DNA from 2 places in the Mycobacterium heckeshornense genome. Region 2 is predicted to be linked to the other one. Evidence: predicted binding sites of a transcription regulator. Region 2 holds the regulator's gene; the other holds the start of a gene.
What was found. Region 2 encodes LexA, which represses DNA repair genes until DNA is damaged. Its sites were predicted from a motif close to CGAACANNTGTTCG; they were not measured.
Positions count from the first base shown of each region.

Region 1: MHEC_RS19150 (error-prone DNA polymerase) is a predicted target of LexA. The motif match lies at 4,314-4,327, and genes of this name have one in related genera.

Region 1 covers NZ_AP024237.1:3,968,318-3,975,712, forward strand. The annotation lists gene MHEC_RS19140 (SDR family oxidoreductase) at 1-553, shown strand, start outside; gene MHEC_RS19145 (tautomerase family protein) at 574-999, shown strand; gene MHEC_RS19150 (error-prone DNA polymerase) at 1,012-4,299, opposite strand; gene otsB (trehalose-phosphatase) at 4,408-5,583, shown strand; gene MHEC_RS19160 (serine hydrolase domain-containing protein) at 5,580-6,767, shown strand; gene MHEC_RS19165 (MaoC/PaaZ C-terminal domain-containing protein) at 6,935-7,395, opposite strand, start outside.
Region 2 covers NZ_AP024237.1:3,296,289-3,303,683, forward strand. The annotation lists gene MHEC_RS15830 (peroxynitrite isomerase) at 1-316, opposite strand, end outside; gene nrdR (transcriptional regulator NrdR) at 363-827, opposite strand; gene MHEC_RS15840 (LysM peptidoglycan-binding domain-containing protein) at 977-1,462, opposite strand; gene lexA (transcriptional repressor LexA) at 1,682-2,377, shown strand; gene MHEC_RS15850 (sunset domain-containing protein) at 2,393-4,327, opposite strand; gene MHEC_RS15855 (TerC/Alx family metal homeostasis membrane protein) at 4,669-5,856, shown strand; gene MHEC_RS15860 (acyl-CoA dehydrogenase family protein) at 5,867-7,027, opposite strand; gene MHEC_RS15865 (hypothetical protein) at 7,115-7,395, shown strand, end outside.

The sequences.
Region 1 (7,395 bases), 670 kb from region 2:
GACGCGCGAGCTCGAAGTGCGCTCGCAGGATTCGGTCGCAGCACTCGCCGACGAGGCGGGCGACGCCGAGATCGTGATCAACAATGCCGGCATCCTCTTGCCCGACTCGCTGCTGACCGGACGCATGGAGGACGTCGACGCCACGTTCGACGTCAACGTGTTCGGCCCGCTGCGGGTAGTGCGCGCGTTCGCCCCGATCCTGGCCCGCAACGGCGGCGGCGCGATCGTCAACGTCCACTCCGTGCTGTCCTGGCTCGGCGGCAGCGGCGCCTACGGCGCCTCCAAGGCGGCGGCGTGGTCGCTCACCAACTCGTTGCGTGCCGAGCTGAAGCAGCAGAACACCCAGGTGCTCGGGGTTCACGCGGGTTTCATCGACACCGCCATGGTGGCCGACATCAACTTGCCGAAGACTCCACCGCACGTAGTGGCCGAGCGCATCATCGACGCGTTGGAAGACGGCGCCGTCGAGGTGCTCGCGGACGATGTCACCGTTGCCGCAAAAGCCGCGCTGTCAGGTCCGGTGGAGAACCTGACCTTCGCGCTGGCCCGCTGACCGACAGGAGCGTTATCACCGTGCCGCTCTGGACGATTTACCACACGCCCGGAACCTTCACCGGCGAGGAGAAGCGCCAGCTGGCCGCCTGGATCACCGAACACTATGAGCGGGTGGGGCTTCCGCGGTTTTATGTCGTAACGGTGTTCAACGAAACCCGGCCCGAGGACTTTTATGTCGGCGGCGAGCAGGTCCCGGTCGGCGTTCGCATCGTCATCGATCACATCGCCCGGCACAATCCCGACCAGGCCAGTCGACGGCGCACCGCGCGATGGATCAACGACATGCTGCAGCCGTATCTGAAAGACAAGGCCGATCTGCATTGGGAGTTTCACGTCGACGAGACCAGCGAAGATCTGTGGATGATCAACGGGTTGATCCCGCCGCCGGCAAAATCCGAGGCGGAGCTGGCCTGGGCCAAAGCAAACGCGGCCGCCCCGTATTGAGCTGCGGTGGCGTCAGCGGAAGTCGCGCGACTTCGAGCCGACCCTCAAGGTGAGTTTCGCCAACCGTTCCGCCACAACGGTGACCGCGCCGCTGGCGTTTTGGACCCGACCGCGGACCAGCAGTGCCGCCGCGGTCTGCGCCAGCTTGCGGTGCCGCGCCCAGACCCCCGGTGTGCACAGCACATTGACCATCCCGGTCTCATCCTCGAGGTTGACGAACGTCACCCCCTGCGCCGTCGCCGGCCGCTGCCGATGGGTCACCGCCCCGGCGATCAGCACCCGATCGCCGTCGGGCACACTCAACAGCTTTTCGGCGGGCAGCACGCCCAGCGCGTCCAGGTCCGCCCGCAGGAACTGGGTGGGGTAACTGTCGCTGGAGATGCCGGTGGCCCACACGTCGGCGGCGGCCAGCTCCAGCTCGCTCATTCCCGGCAGCGTCGGAATGTGCGACGACGACCCGACACCGGGCAAGCGGTCCGGTCGTTGGGTGGCGGCGGCCCCGGCCGCCCACAGCGCCTCGCGCCGGGACAGCCCGAAGCAGCTCAGCGCTCCCGCGGTGGCCAGCGCCTCGGCCTGCGGCACCGAAAGCTGCACCCGTGAGGTCAAATCCAGCAGAGAAGTGAACGGGCCGTTGGCTTTTCGCTCCTCGACCATGTTCTCGGCCAAGCCTTCTCCGATATGGCGCACACCGGCCAACCCGAGCCGGACCTCGGTGCCCGCGTTCTCCAGCGTGGCGTGGGCCAGGCTGGCGTTGACGTCGGGGCCGTGCACCACCACGCCGTGCCTGCGAGCATCGGCCACCAGCGACTGCGGTGAGTAGAAGCCCATCGGCTGGGCGCGCAGCAGCGCGGCGCAGAACGCCGCCGGGTGGTGCAGCTTGAACCACGCCGAGTAGAACACCAGCGACGCGAAGGAGAGCGCGTGGCTTTCCGGGAAACCGAAATTGGCGAACGCTTCCAGCTTTTCGTACACCCGGTCGATCACCTCGTCGGGTGCGCCGTGCAGCGCGCGCATACCGTCGTAAAACCGGCCGCGCAGCCGTCGCATCCGTTCGGCGGAGCGCTTGGAACCCATGGCCCGGCGCAGCTGGTCGGCCTCAGCAGCGGAAAACCCGGCGCAGTCGACCGCCAGCTGCATCAACTGCTCCTGAAACAGCGGCACCCCCAACGTTTTTCGCAGCGCGGACTCCATCGACGGGTGGTCGTAGACCACCGGGTCGATGCCGTTGCGCCGCCGGATGTAGGGATGTACCGAGCCGCCCTGGATAGGCCCGGGACGGATCAGCGCGACTTCGACCACCAGGTCGTAGAACACCCGCGGCCGCAGCCGTGGCAGGGTGGCCATCTGCGCGCGCGACTCCACCTGGAACACCCCGACGGAATCGGCACGTGCCAGCATCTCATAAACCGCCGGCTCGGAGAGATCGAGCTTGGCCAGGTCCACGTCGATGCCTTTGTGTTCGGCCACCAGGTCGATGGCGTAGTGCAGCGCGGAGAGCATGCCCAGCCCAAGCAGATCGAATTTCACCAAACCGATTGCCGCGCAGTCATCTTTGTCCCACTGCAACACGCTACGGTTTTGCATGCGCGCCCACTCCACCGGGCACACGTCGGCGATCGGGCGGTCGCAGATCACCATGCCGCCGGAGTGAATCCCCATGTGCCGCGGCAGGTTGGCGATCTGGGTGGCCAACTCGATCACCTGCTCGGGGATGCCTTCGATATCGGGGGAATCGGCGAGCCCGTCCCAGTGGCTGATCTGCTTGCTCCACGCGTCCTGCTGGCCCTGCGAAAAGCCCAGGGCACGGGCCATGTCGCGCACCGCGATCCGGCCACGGTAGGTGATCACGTTGGCGACCTGCGCGGCATAGTCCCGGCCGTATTTGTCGTAGACGTACTGGATGACCTTTTCGCGCTGGTCGGACTCGATGTCGATGTCGATGTCGGGCGGTCCGTCACGGGCGGGCGACAGAAAACGCTCGAACAGCAGCTCGTTGGCCACCGGATCAACGGCGGTAATACCCAGGGCGTAGCAGACCGCGGAGTTGGCCGCCGATCCCCTGCCCTGGCATAAGATGTTGTTTTCCCGGCAGAACCGGGTGATGTCGTAGACCACCAGGAAATAACCCGGAAACTTCAGCTGGGCAATGACATTCAGCTCGTGCTCGATCTGCGCGTAGGCCTGACGTGCTTTTTCCGGCGGCCCGTAGCGGTCCCGGGCGCCGGTGAGTGTCAGCTCGCGCAGCCAGCTGTCTTCGGTATGCCCGGCTGGAACGTCGAACGGCGGCAGCTGCGGAGCGATCAGCGCCAGCCCGAAAGCGCACTGCTCGCCGAGTTCCGCCGCGGCGGTCACCGCCTCGGGGCACCACGCGAACAGCCGGGCCACCTCTTCCCCGGAGCGCAGGTGTGAGCCGCCCCGCGGAGCCAGCCACCCGGCGGCCTCGTCCAGGGATTGGCGGGCCCGGATCGCGCCCATGGCCATCGCCAGCCGGGCACGCGACGGCGCAGCGAAATGCGCGCCGGTGGTGGCGACCACGCCGACACCGAACCTCCCGGCGAGCGCCGCCAGTGCGGCGTTGCGTTCGTCGTCGACGGGCTGGCCATGGTGGGTCAACTCGACGCTGACCCGCTCTGTCCCGAACCGGTCCACCAGGTCGGCCAGCGCCTTCGCCGCTGCTTCCGGCCCACCGTCGGAAAGCGCCTGGCGCACATGGCCTTTGCGGCAACCGGTCAAGATGTGCCAATGACCGCCCGCCGCGTCGGTCAGTGCATCGAAGTCGAAGCGCGGCTTGCCTTTCTCGCCGCCGGCCAGGTGCGCCGCGGCCAGCTGCCGTGACAATCGTCGATAGCCTTCCGGACCGCGGGCCAGCACCAGCAGGTGCGGGCCCGGCGGATCCGGCTCGTCGGTGCGGGCACCGGCCCCCAAGGACAGTTCGGCGCCGAACACGGTAGCCACGCCTAGTTCTGCGGCTGCTTCGGCGAATCGGACCGCGCCGTAGAGGCCGTTGTGATCGGTCAGCGCGATGGCGCGCAGATCCAGCCGCGCAGCCTCTTCGACCAGCTCCTCGGGTGTGCTGGCCCCGTCGAGGAAGCTGAACGCCGAATGCGTATGCAATTCGGCGTAGCCGACCGACGAACGCCCCGGCCGGGGCTCAGCAGGCGGCTGGTATCGCCCGCGCCGCCGCGACGACGGGGCGTCGTCGGCCGGCGCGGCGGCCACCGGCGCGCCGGCCCGGCGCGGCTTGCCGTCGAGCACCCGCTCCATCTCCGCCCAACTGGGCGGCCCGTTGCCCCAGCCCATGCCCGGCAGTATATCGAACTAATGTTCGAATAATAATGGCCGGGGCGATGCTGACCGCACCGGCGTGACTAGCGTGGCCAGCGAAGCGTTCACCACGGAAGGCGGTCAATGCCGGTCATCATCGACCCGCGTCGTCACGACGCAGTGCTGTTCGACCTCGACAATCTGGCGACCGACGCCATGGCGGCGCTGCGACGCCGGCTGGGCGACGTCGGCCTGCGCGCCGGCGACGTAGCCGGACCGCCCGAGGCCACCACGTTCGTCGACGCCGCCGACCGGCTGGGAGCGCGCCCGGGCCGGTGCGTGGTCGTCGCGGCGACCGGACCCGCTGTCGCGGCCGCCCGGGCCGGCGGATTCGCATTGGTGGTCGGCGTCGGTGCGGACGCCGACGAGTTGCGCCGCAACGGTGCCGACGCGGTGGTCACCGGGCTCGGCGAGGTCCGCGTGCGCGCCGGGGATAGGCGGATGTCGGAGCTGCCCGACGGGCTGCAGGCCTTGAGCGTGGTGGCCGCGCGGCCGCCAGTGGTGTTCTTCGATTTCGACGGAACCCTTTCAGACATTGTCGACAATCCCGACGCCGCCCAGCTGACGGCGGGTGCGGCCGAGGCACTGAGGTTGTTGACGGCGCAGTGCCCGGTTGCCGTGCTGTCCGGCCGTGACCTGGCCGATGTGCGCCAGCGGATCGGGCTGGCGGGCATCTGGTATGCGGGCAGTCATGGTTTCGAGCTGACCGCACCCGATGGCGAGCACCACCAAAACGACGAGGCGGCCACCGCGATCCCGGTGCTGCGGCGCGCGGCCGCCGAGCTTGGCGCGCAGCTTGACGATCTCTCCGGCGTCGTGGTGGAACACAAGCGATTCGGTGTCGCCGTGCACTACCGCAACGCAGCCCGCGACCGGGTCGGCGACGTGCTGGCCGCCGTGCGAGCCGCCGGCCGGCGCAACGCGCTTCGGGTGACGACCGGGCGTGAGGTCATCGAGCTACGCCCAGACGTGGACTGGGACAAAGGAAAGACGCTGCACTGGGTGCTCGGCCATATCCGTGAGGCGGCCCCCGGGCAGTTGTTGCCGATCTACCTGGGCGACGATATTACCGACGAAGACGCATTCGACGCGGTGCGCGGCGACGGAATCGCAATCGTGGTGCGCCACGGCGAGGACGGTGACCGTCCCACCGCAGCGCATTACGGGCTGGACAGCCCGCGACAGGTCGTGCAGTTCACCGAGCAGCTGGCCCGCCACATCCGCGCGAGTGCCGAAACATCAGATCAGGATCGGTCATGACCATCTCCCGGCACCTGGGTTCAGTGGTATGCCTTCTCGCCGTGGCCGCGCTGGCCTGCTCACCGAAAGGCAATGCACCCGCCGCCCCGTGGTGGGGCGCCTCCGCAAATCCGGCCAAGGCCCGGGCGGTGATGAGGATTGTCGGCGACACGATGGCACAGGCCCACCTCAAGGCGGCGATCGTCCGTGTCACCGTGGACGGCAAGGAAATCGTCACCCAGGCACTCGGCGAGTCGATGACCGGTGTGCCGGCCATGCCGAGCATGTTCTTCCGGAACGGCGCGGTAGCGACGTCCTACATCGCCACGCTGCTGCTCAAACTCGTCGACGACAAGAAGCTGAGTCTGGACGACAAACTGTCGACATGGCTGCCCGATATCCCCAACGCCGACCGGGTGACCCTGGGCCAGTTGGCCCGCATGACCTCCGGCTACCCGGACTACGCGAACGCTGACTTCAACGCGGCGATAGCCGCCGATCCGTTCCGGCAATGGACCCCTGAGCAACTGCTCGGCTACGCGGTCACCAAGCCGTTGCTCTACGAACCCGGTACCAACTGGAACTTCGCCCGCACCAACTACGTGCTGCTGGGACTGGCGCTGGAAAAAGCCACTGGTGAGGAGCTGCCGAAACTGTTGCGCGACAGGGTGCTCGGTCCGCTTGCCTTGGTCAACACCGCCAACTCATACACCCCCGACATCCCCGTTCCGACGCTGCACACATTCACCTCGGAACGCCGTAGGGCGCTTGGAATACCTTCCGGCACACCATTTTACGAAGATTCGACGTACTGGAACCCGTCCTGGACCATGGCGCGGGGCGCGGTGCAGACCACCAATATCTACGATCTGGAGGCCACCGCGGTCGGCATCGGCTCGGGCAAGCTGCTGTCGGCGCAGTCCTATAAGGCGATGGTCTCCCCAGCCCTGCGCGGTAAAGCGCCGGGCGACACCTACGGGCTCGGGATCGTGATCTCCGGGGATTGGCTGCTGCAAAATCCGATGTTCGCCGGGCAGGCAGCCGTCGAGGCCTACCTTCCGTCGCAAAAGATCGCGATCGCGGTCGCGGTGACCTACCGTCCTGACGCGTTCGACGCCCAGGGCCGCTACCGCAACGAAGCCGAGACCCTGTTCCGCAAGATCGGCGCCGAGATGGCCCCCAACGATGCCCCGCCCGTGAGGTAGTCAGGTCTTTTCGTCCTCGTCCCCGCGCGAGACGGCTCGACGGCGGCCCTACGGCGACCGCACCGCGCCGGACGTCGAGGTGGGGCGCTAAGGACGGTCGGTCTCCTGCCCGTCGCACCGGTGAGTGCGAACGCCATCGTCGCTGACCGCACACCACCGCGCCGAAATCAGCTCAGGTATTCCACCGCGCCGTCGTCGAGCACCACCCGCGCGGCCCCCTCCCCGGCGCCGTCGCCGCCACAAGCCTCGGTGCGGTACACGGCCTTGCCGGGTTCGGTGCGCCAGATCAAGGTGGTCAGCGTCTCACCGGGAAAGACCGGCGCGGTGAACCGCGCGGCGATCGAGGTGATCCTGGTGGCGTCGCCGCCGCCCAGCTCGGCGACCAGCGCGCGACCCGCCACGCCGTAGGTGCACAGCCCGTGCATGATCGGCTTGGGAAAGCCGGCCATCTCCCGGGCGAACCAGGGGTCGCTGTGCAGCGGGTTGCGGTCGCCGGAGAGCCGGTAGATCAACGGCAGATCCTCGCGCGTGGGCAACGAGATTCGCGCGTCCGGCTCGCGGTCGGGAACGTCCGGCGCGGCCGGGCGCTGACCCGGCTTTCCGCCGAAGCCCCCGGCCCCGCGGATGA
Region 2 (7,395 bases):
TGTCGATGACGTCGCCGATCGTGGAGTACGTGCCCACCTCGATTTCGGTGATGCCACTGGGATGGGCCAAAACCAGCTCGACCCGGCCCGGTTGCGGAACGCGAAGGTATCCGGTTTCGGCATGAAGCGGCGCGCCATCGGCGAGCGCTTTGGTCTTTTGCCCGTAGCTCAGAAAAGGCTTGCCGACATGGGAGAACACCACTTCTTCGAGGTATTCGAAGGGTTCGATTGTCGGATACTTGCCCGAACCGCGGCCCGCCCAGGTGCCCAGCAGTGGTGCTAACGCTTCGAGGTCGGGATGCAGCTCAGCAGGCATACCGCAAGCCTAACGACGATGTGTCGGGCGCATTCCCCGCGCCCGCTCACTTCGGCGCGGAGACCTTGCGGTGTGCCCGCAGCGCCTCGATCTCCCGTTCGAAGTCGTCGGCCGAGGAAAACGACCGGTAGACCGAGGCGAACCGCAAATAGGCCACCTCGTCGAGTTCGCGCAGCGGGCCGAGGATCGCCAGCCCGACTTCATGACTCGGGACTTCAGGCGACCCCTTCGCGCGCACGGTGTCTTCGACTTGCTGGGCCAACAGGTTCAGCGCATCGTCGTCGACCTGGCGGCCCTGACATGCCCGGCGCACACCGCTGATGACCTTCTCCCGGCTGAACGGTTCAGTCACGCCGCTGCGTTTGACGACGGCCAACACCGCTGTCTCAACGGTGGTGAAGCGCCGGCCACATTCCGGGCACGACCTGCGCCGCCGAATCGCCTGGCCTTCGTCGGTCTCTCGGGAGTCGACCACCCGGGAATCAGGATGGCGGCAGAACGGACAGTGCATGACCGCTCCTTCGTCCTGCCGACAGACCTCAGACGACTTCGAGAGTACCTGTGAGCTCCGCGCAAGGGCCACGACCGCCTTGCTCGGCAGGTTTTCACCACCACCGACCCCGGTTGGGCCAGCGCTGGTTTCGCGCTGCATCGGGCGCGTCAGCCGACCGGGGCGATCAGCGTTTGGCCCGCCGTCAGCGTCGGCGACTGCAGGTCGTTCAGCTCACGGATGCGCTGGATGACCTGACCGACCGGAGCGTCGGGCGCCACGCGGGCGGCCAGGTGCGGCAGGGTCTCGCCGGCATCAACCCGCACCACGGCGAGCCGAGCCGGCATCGGCCCGGCCTTACCGGCCGCACCATCGACCGCCTCGCCGAAGTGTGCGACCACCCCCAACCAGAGGGTGATCATTGCCGCCAGCAAGGCGAGGCCCACCGTAGTGGCGGGCCTGATCGGACGCCGGTGATGTGGCGCCGTGGACATCCAGACACCGGTGCCGCGGTAACGCGGCGGAGCAACCCGCGGGCGGGCCGGCCCAGGCCGTCGCCACGCGTGCGGGCAGCCCGTCGGCGTTGGGCGTCCCGGATACCCGACGGCCGATCGCGTTGCCTCAATGAGCGTCATGTGGTCCTCCCATCCCGTCATGGTCGATCGCATGTTCGACTATATTCGATCGTGCGTTCGATTCGATGCACATATCCGAACGCGTGATCGAATTGTTGCCGAGCGATTGAACTGTAGGCGATGGCACCGACACCCCATCCCGAGCCGTTCCGGGGTGATCCACCCGCAGGGGCGACACCACGCGACACATGTCGAACAAATGTTTGAGGATCGGTCGACATGGGGCTACATTGAGGAGCTATGAGCGATAGCACCGACACCCCCGCCGGCATCGGCCGCCGCCCGCGAGCTGCGGATTCAGCGCTGACCGAGCGGCAGCGCACCATCCTGGACGTCATCCGCGCCTCGGTCACCAGCCGTGGATATCCGCCGAGCATCCGCGAGATCGGTGACGCGGTGGGGCTTACCTCGACATCGTCGGTGGCTCATCAGTTGCGCACCCTCGAGCGCAAAGGCTACCTGCGACGCGACCCGAACCGCCCGCGCGCAGTGGACGTCCGCGGAGCCGATGACACCGCAGCGCCTGTTCTCACCGACGTCTCCGGCTCGGACGCCTTGCCTGAGCCCACGTTCGTCCCGGTGCTGGGCCGCATCGCGGCGGGTGGGCCGATCCTCGCCGAGGAAGCGGTCGAAGACGTTTTTCCGTTGCCACGTGAGCTCGTCGGTGAGGGTGCATTGTTCTTGCTGCGGGTCGTCGGCGACTCGATGGTCGACGCCGCGATCTGCGACGGCGACTGGGTGGTGGTGCGGCAGCAAAACGTGGCCGATAACGGCGACATCGTCGCAGCCATGATCGACGGTGAAGCCACCGTCAAGACGTTCAAACGCACCGGCGGTCAGGTCTGGCTGATGCCGCACAACCCGGCGTTCGACCCGATCCCCGGCAACGACGCCGCGATCCTGGGCAAGGTCGTCACCGTCATCCGCAAAATCTAACCCGTCCCGGCCCCACTAGCTGGCCTTGATGAAGCCGTTGGCGCGTGCGACTTCTTCGCTGGCGAACCAGATTTCGGCAAAGGCGTCGTCGTAGAGCGCGCTGTCGGGCGTGTAATACAGGCCGAAGCGGGCATTGCCCTTGACGGGATATCCCTGCGGTGCCTCACGCGGATCCTCCAGCGGAAGGTGGATCATAGGCTTGGCCGCCGTCCGCGCGTCGGCGTCTTCGTCGGTTTCGGCGGCCGCATGCCGTCCAGTCGTCCGCACGTGGGCTTCCGCGGGAATGCGGGTCGGGGCGGTGTCGACCGCGTCGGGGTCGTCCACACCGATTTCATCGTCGAAGCGCGCGGGAGCGCTGCCCGCGGGCCCGGTGTCGGCCGGTCCCGCGGTTGTGTATCCCGCAGCGGGCATCCGATCCGTCGCCGGCGCAGCCTGATCCGGTGCGGCCATCGGCCAAGTCTGACCCGGCATCTGCGGGTACGCCCGGGCGAACGGTGACGCACCGCGGTCACGTGCGGCATCGACCGCCCACTCGTCGCCGGCGGTCGGCCCGGATGCGCAGCTGGTGGGTGCCTCATCGCCGGGCGCTTCCCGGGTGGTGTCACGCCGCGCGGCGACCCGGCGCCGGCGTGCCCACACTGTCGCCCATACCAGCAGACCCACCACGGGCAGCACCGGCGCAGCCGCCAGAAGCCACCACCAACGCCGGGTGGTATTTCCGCCAGCGGGCGTGGCGGGCCGGCTCTGTGGGGCTTGGCCCGGCACCTGCAAACCTGACAGCGACGATGCCAGGCCCGGCGGCTCGGCGGCATAGGTGTTCGCGGTGCGGTTCCAGGAGATCGTGCCGCCGGCGAATTTCTGCGACACCACATCGCCGTTCACCGTCTGATCAGCGACCGGCACGCCGAGCTTGCCTTTCGCACCGCCGAGCTTGTCCCACGCGGCTCTCAACGGGCCTCGCACGACGAAGGCACCGTGGGCGGGTGTCCAGAAAATCACCGGCTTGTCCGCGGCGGAAAAAGTGCTGAGGCGACTGGCCGGTGTGATGCCGCCATCGGTTTCGTTTGCCGTCGGCAAGCCCAGGTCGCTGCCGACTGGCCCACCGAGTGACTCGTATTTCGCCAGGATGTCGCCCGCCACGGCGTTGGCCCCGGTGGCCGGGCTGAAAAACACCTTCCCGCCCACGAAGTTCTGGGCTAACCCGTTGCCGCCCACCGGGTATTGCCCGCCCACCTTGGCGCCCAGCGGACCTGACGCTCCGCCGGCCGCGCGCCAGGCCGTGTTGATCGCCGCCGTGGGATCGATGGGCACCTGAAGGCCCGCCAGTTGTTGCGCCAACTCCGGCGGAACCGTGGCGAACACCTTCGTCAGCCGGTTCCATGACACGCGTCCGCCACTGAACGACTGGGTGGCGATTTCGCCGTCGTAGGTTTCGTCGCTGACCGGTACGCCCAGCGGCCCGGCCGAGCTGCCCAGCTTGTCCCATGCGGCGTTCATCGCCCCGCGCACCACGAACGCGCCATGGGCGGCCGACCAGAACATCACGGGCTTGTCGCTCGCGGAGAATGTGCTGACCAAGGTGTCCGGTCCGGCCAGGCCGGGTACTTCGCTCATGGTCGGGAACCCCAAATCGCTGCCGGCCGGTCCGCCCAGTGATTCGTATTTGTCCAGAATCGGCCCGTACAACGATCTGGCCCCGGTCGCGGGGGTGAAGAACATCTTGCCGCCGGCGAAGTCCTGGACGAAGCCGTCGCCGACGGCGTAGACCTGGCCCTGCTTCGGGCCAAGACGCGACTCGGCGCCACCGCCGGCTTCCCATGCCGCGGTGATCGCGGCGTCGGCGTCGCCTTCCGGGGACGCCGACGCAAGCGGCGCCAACGCCACGGGGACTACCGCGGCGGCCAGCGTCAGCACCGCACGGCCCACCAGCCCGCCTCGCCGCATTGTCATCGGCCCGCCCCGGCCGCGGCTCTGGCTAGATCTCGCGCGCTCCGATTGGGGGACTCCTCTTCACGCGGGTCCGCATCATGGTCGCGCCAGAATGCCTTCTTAGCACCCGACCGCAATTGCGAAGTCACAGTACAGACATTACGGAAAGAGATACCCAGCCGATGCCGAAATGATGCACACCGTACCGGTGTCGCGGGCGTGGCCGGTACATCTCGCGCGCGGATTGCGTTACCGTCCCGGATTGGGGCTTCACTCCGCAAGGCTGGTTCTCCACGTCGCGGAAGCGCCCCGATCCGAGGCCGAAGGCCGTGCGCGCATGCCGGGGAGGAATTAAGCACCACATGGGCGTTTCCGCATTGGTCTGGGGCCTGACCATCGCAGTCGTCGTAGGTTTGGCGGTATTCGACTACTTCTTCCACGTCCGCAGGTCGCACGTGCCCACTGTGCGCGATGCCGCTGTCTGGTCGGCGGCCTACATCGGCGCGGCGATTGTGTTCGGCGGCGTGGTGGTAATGGTGGGCGGCGCCGCGGCGGGCATTGAGTATTTCGTCTGTTACCTCAGCAACGAGGCGTTATCGGTTGATAATTTGCTCGTTTTTCTGGTGATCATGGCTAGCTTCGTGGTGCCTCGGGTTGCCCAGCAAAAAGCGTTGTTGTTCGGCATTGTTTTCGCGCTCGTCGCGCGTACCGGATTCATCCTCCTGGGTGCCGCGTTTGTCAGGATTTTCGATTGGGCTTTTTACCTCTTTGCGCTGGTTTTGCTGGTGACGGCGGTGTTTCTTGCCAAACCCGAGGCGGCCGAACATCGGGCCGCAGATACCTTGGTCATCCGCGTCGCCAAGCGGTTCTTGCGCACTTCGCACAACTACGACGGAGACCGGTTGTTCATCGTCGAGAACGGCAGGCGGGTGATGACGCCGATGCTGCTGGTGATGGCGGCTTTGGGTGGCACCGACCTGCTGTTCGCGTTCGACTCGGGGCCGGCGCTGTTCGGCCTCTCCCGAAACGTGCACCTGATATTTGCCGCCACCTCCCTGTCGCTGCTGGGCCTGCGTCAGCTGTATTTCCTGATCGACGGGCTGCTCTACCGGCTGGTGTACCTGTCCTACGGGCTGGCGCTGATACTTGCATTCATCGGCGTGAAACTGATGCTTCAGGCGTTGCGAGAGAACAACATTGCGTTCATCAACGGCGGCAAGCCGGTTTCGGTGGCGCAAGTGAGCACCACCGCGTCGTTGGCCGTTATCAGCCTCATCCTGCTCATCACAACGCTCGTGTCGTCGCTGTCGATGCGAGGACGGGCCCAAAACGCTATCGCGCGCGTCCGCCGCCACGCGGCCGAATACCTCGACCAACGTTACGAAGCGGATCCGGTTGAACGGGAGAAGATCTTCGCCCAGCTGCTTGACGAGGAACGCCGAATATGCGCGCTGCCAAGCAAATACAAAGCCCTAATCAGCCAGGAAGGCGACCTGGTCGAGCTGTTGCGCCAAGCTCATCAGGCCCACGACGCGCACAAGCCGGGCTAGCGCCCCGACACTAGACACCAAGACTGCGGCCGATGATCTCCTTCATGATCTCGGTGGTGCCGCCGTAGATCGTCTGCACCCGGGCATCCAGGTATGCCCGCGCGATGCTGTATTCGCGCATATACCCGTACCCGCCGTGCAATTGCAGGCAGCGATCGACCAGGTGCACCTGCTTTTCCGTCGAATACCACTTGACCATGGCCGCCTGCTCAGCGGTGAGCTTGCCGTCAAGGTGCAGTCGGATGAACTCGTCGACCATCATCCGCACCACGGTGGCCTCGGTCGCCAACTCCGCAAGCAGAAATCGGCTGTTTTGGAAGCTACCGATGGGCCTGCCGAAAGCCTTGCGCTCCTTGGTGTATTGCAATGTCTGCTCAAGCACCGTTTCCATCGCGGCGGCGGCCATGACGGCGATCGAGATCCGCTCCTGGGGCAGGTTCTGCATGAGGTAGATGAACCCTTTGCCCTCCTCGCCGAGCAAGTTCTCCACCGGGACTTTGACGTCGGTGAAGGACAGTTCGGCGGTGTCCTGTGCATCCAAGCCGATTTTGTCCAGATGACGGCCGCGCTCGAACCCCTCCATGCCACGTTCCACTACGAGCAGCGAAAAGCCTTGCGCACCTTTGTCGGGATCGGTCTGGGCCACCACGATCACCAAATCGGAGTTGATGCCGTTGGTGATGAACGTCTTTGCACCGTTGAGCACGTAGTGGTCGCCGTGCTTGACGGCGCGGGTTTTGATGCCCTGCAAGTCGCTGCCGGTGCCGGGCTCGGTCATGGCAATCGCGGTGATGAGTTCGCCGGTGCAGAATTTGGGCAACCAGCGCTGCTTCTGCTCCTCGGTCGCCAACCGAAGCAGGTAGGGTGCGACCACGTCGTTGTGCAGCCCGAACCCGATTCCGCTGTAGCGTCCCCTGGTGGTCTCTTCGGTGATGATCGTGTTGTAGCGGAAGTCGGGGTTACCCCCGCCGCCGTACTCCTCGGGCACCGCCATGCCCAGAAAGCCCTGCTTGCCGGCCTCCAGCCACACCCCGCGGTCGACGATCTTCGCCTTTTCCCACTCGTCGTGGTAGGGGGCGACGTGGCGATCGAGGAACGCCCGGTAAGACTCCCGGAACAGTTCGTGTTCGGGTTCGAACAGGGTGCGCTCGTATTTGACGGCACTATCCATGAGGACCTCCGGAGGACGCGGCTTTGCCGCCCAAGATATACCAACCGGATGGTTGGGCGGACTTGCGGTTGCGCCTACCCTCGGCCCATGGCCGAAAAGCTCCGGGTGCAAGAGCGCGGGCAGGTTCTCGAGTTCACCGTCGCCGACCTGCTGCGCTACGCCGGCCCGTACTCACCTGCCGGCGTCGCGATCGCTTTCCAAGTCATGCAGTGCGCGTTCGAATTGCTGTCACCGACCGAACCGCCGCCGCGGCGCTGCGTCGTGGTTCGCACCGCGTTCCAAGGGCCGGGCGCGCGCGACGGGTTCGAAATGGTCACCAGGGCGGTCACCGATGGGCGGTACACGGTCGAGCTCGGCTTGACGCGGCC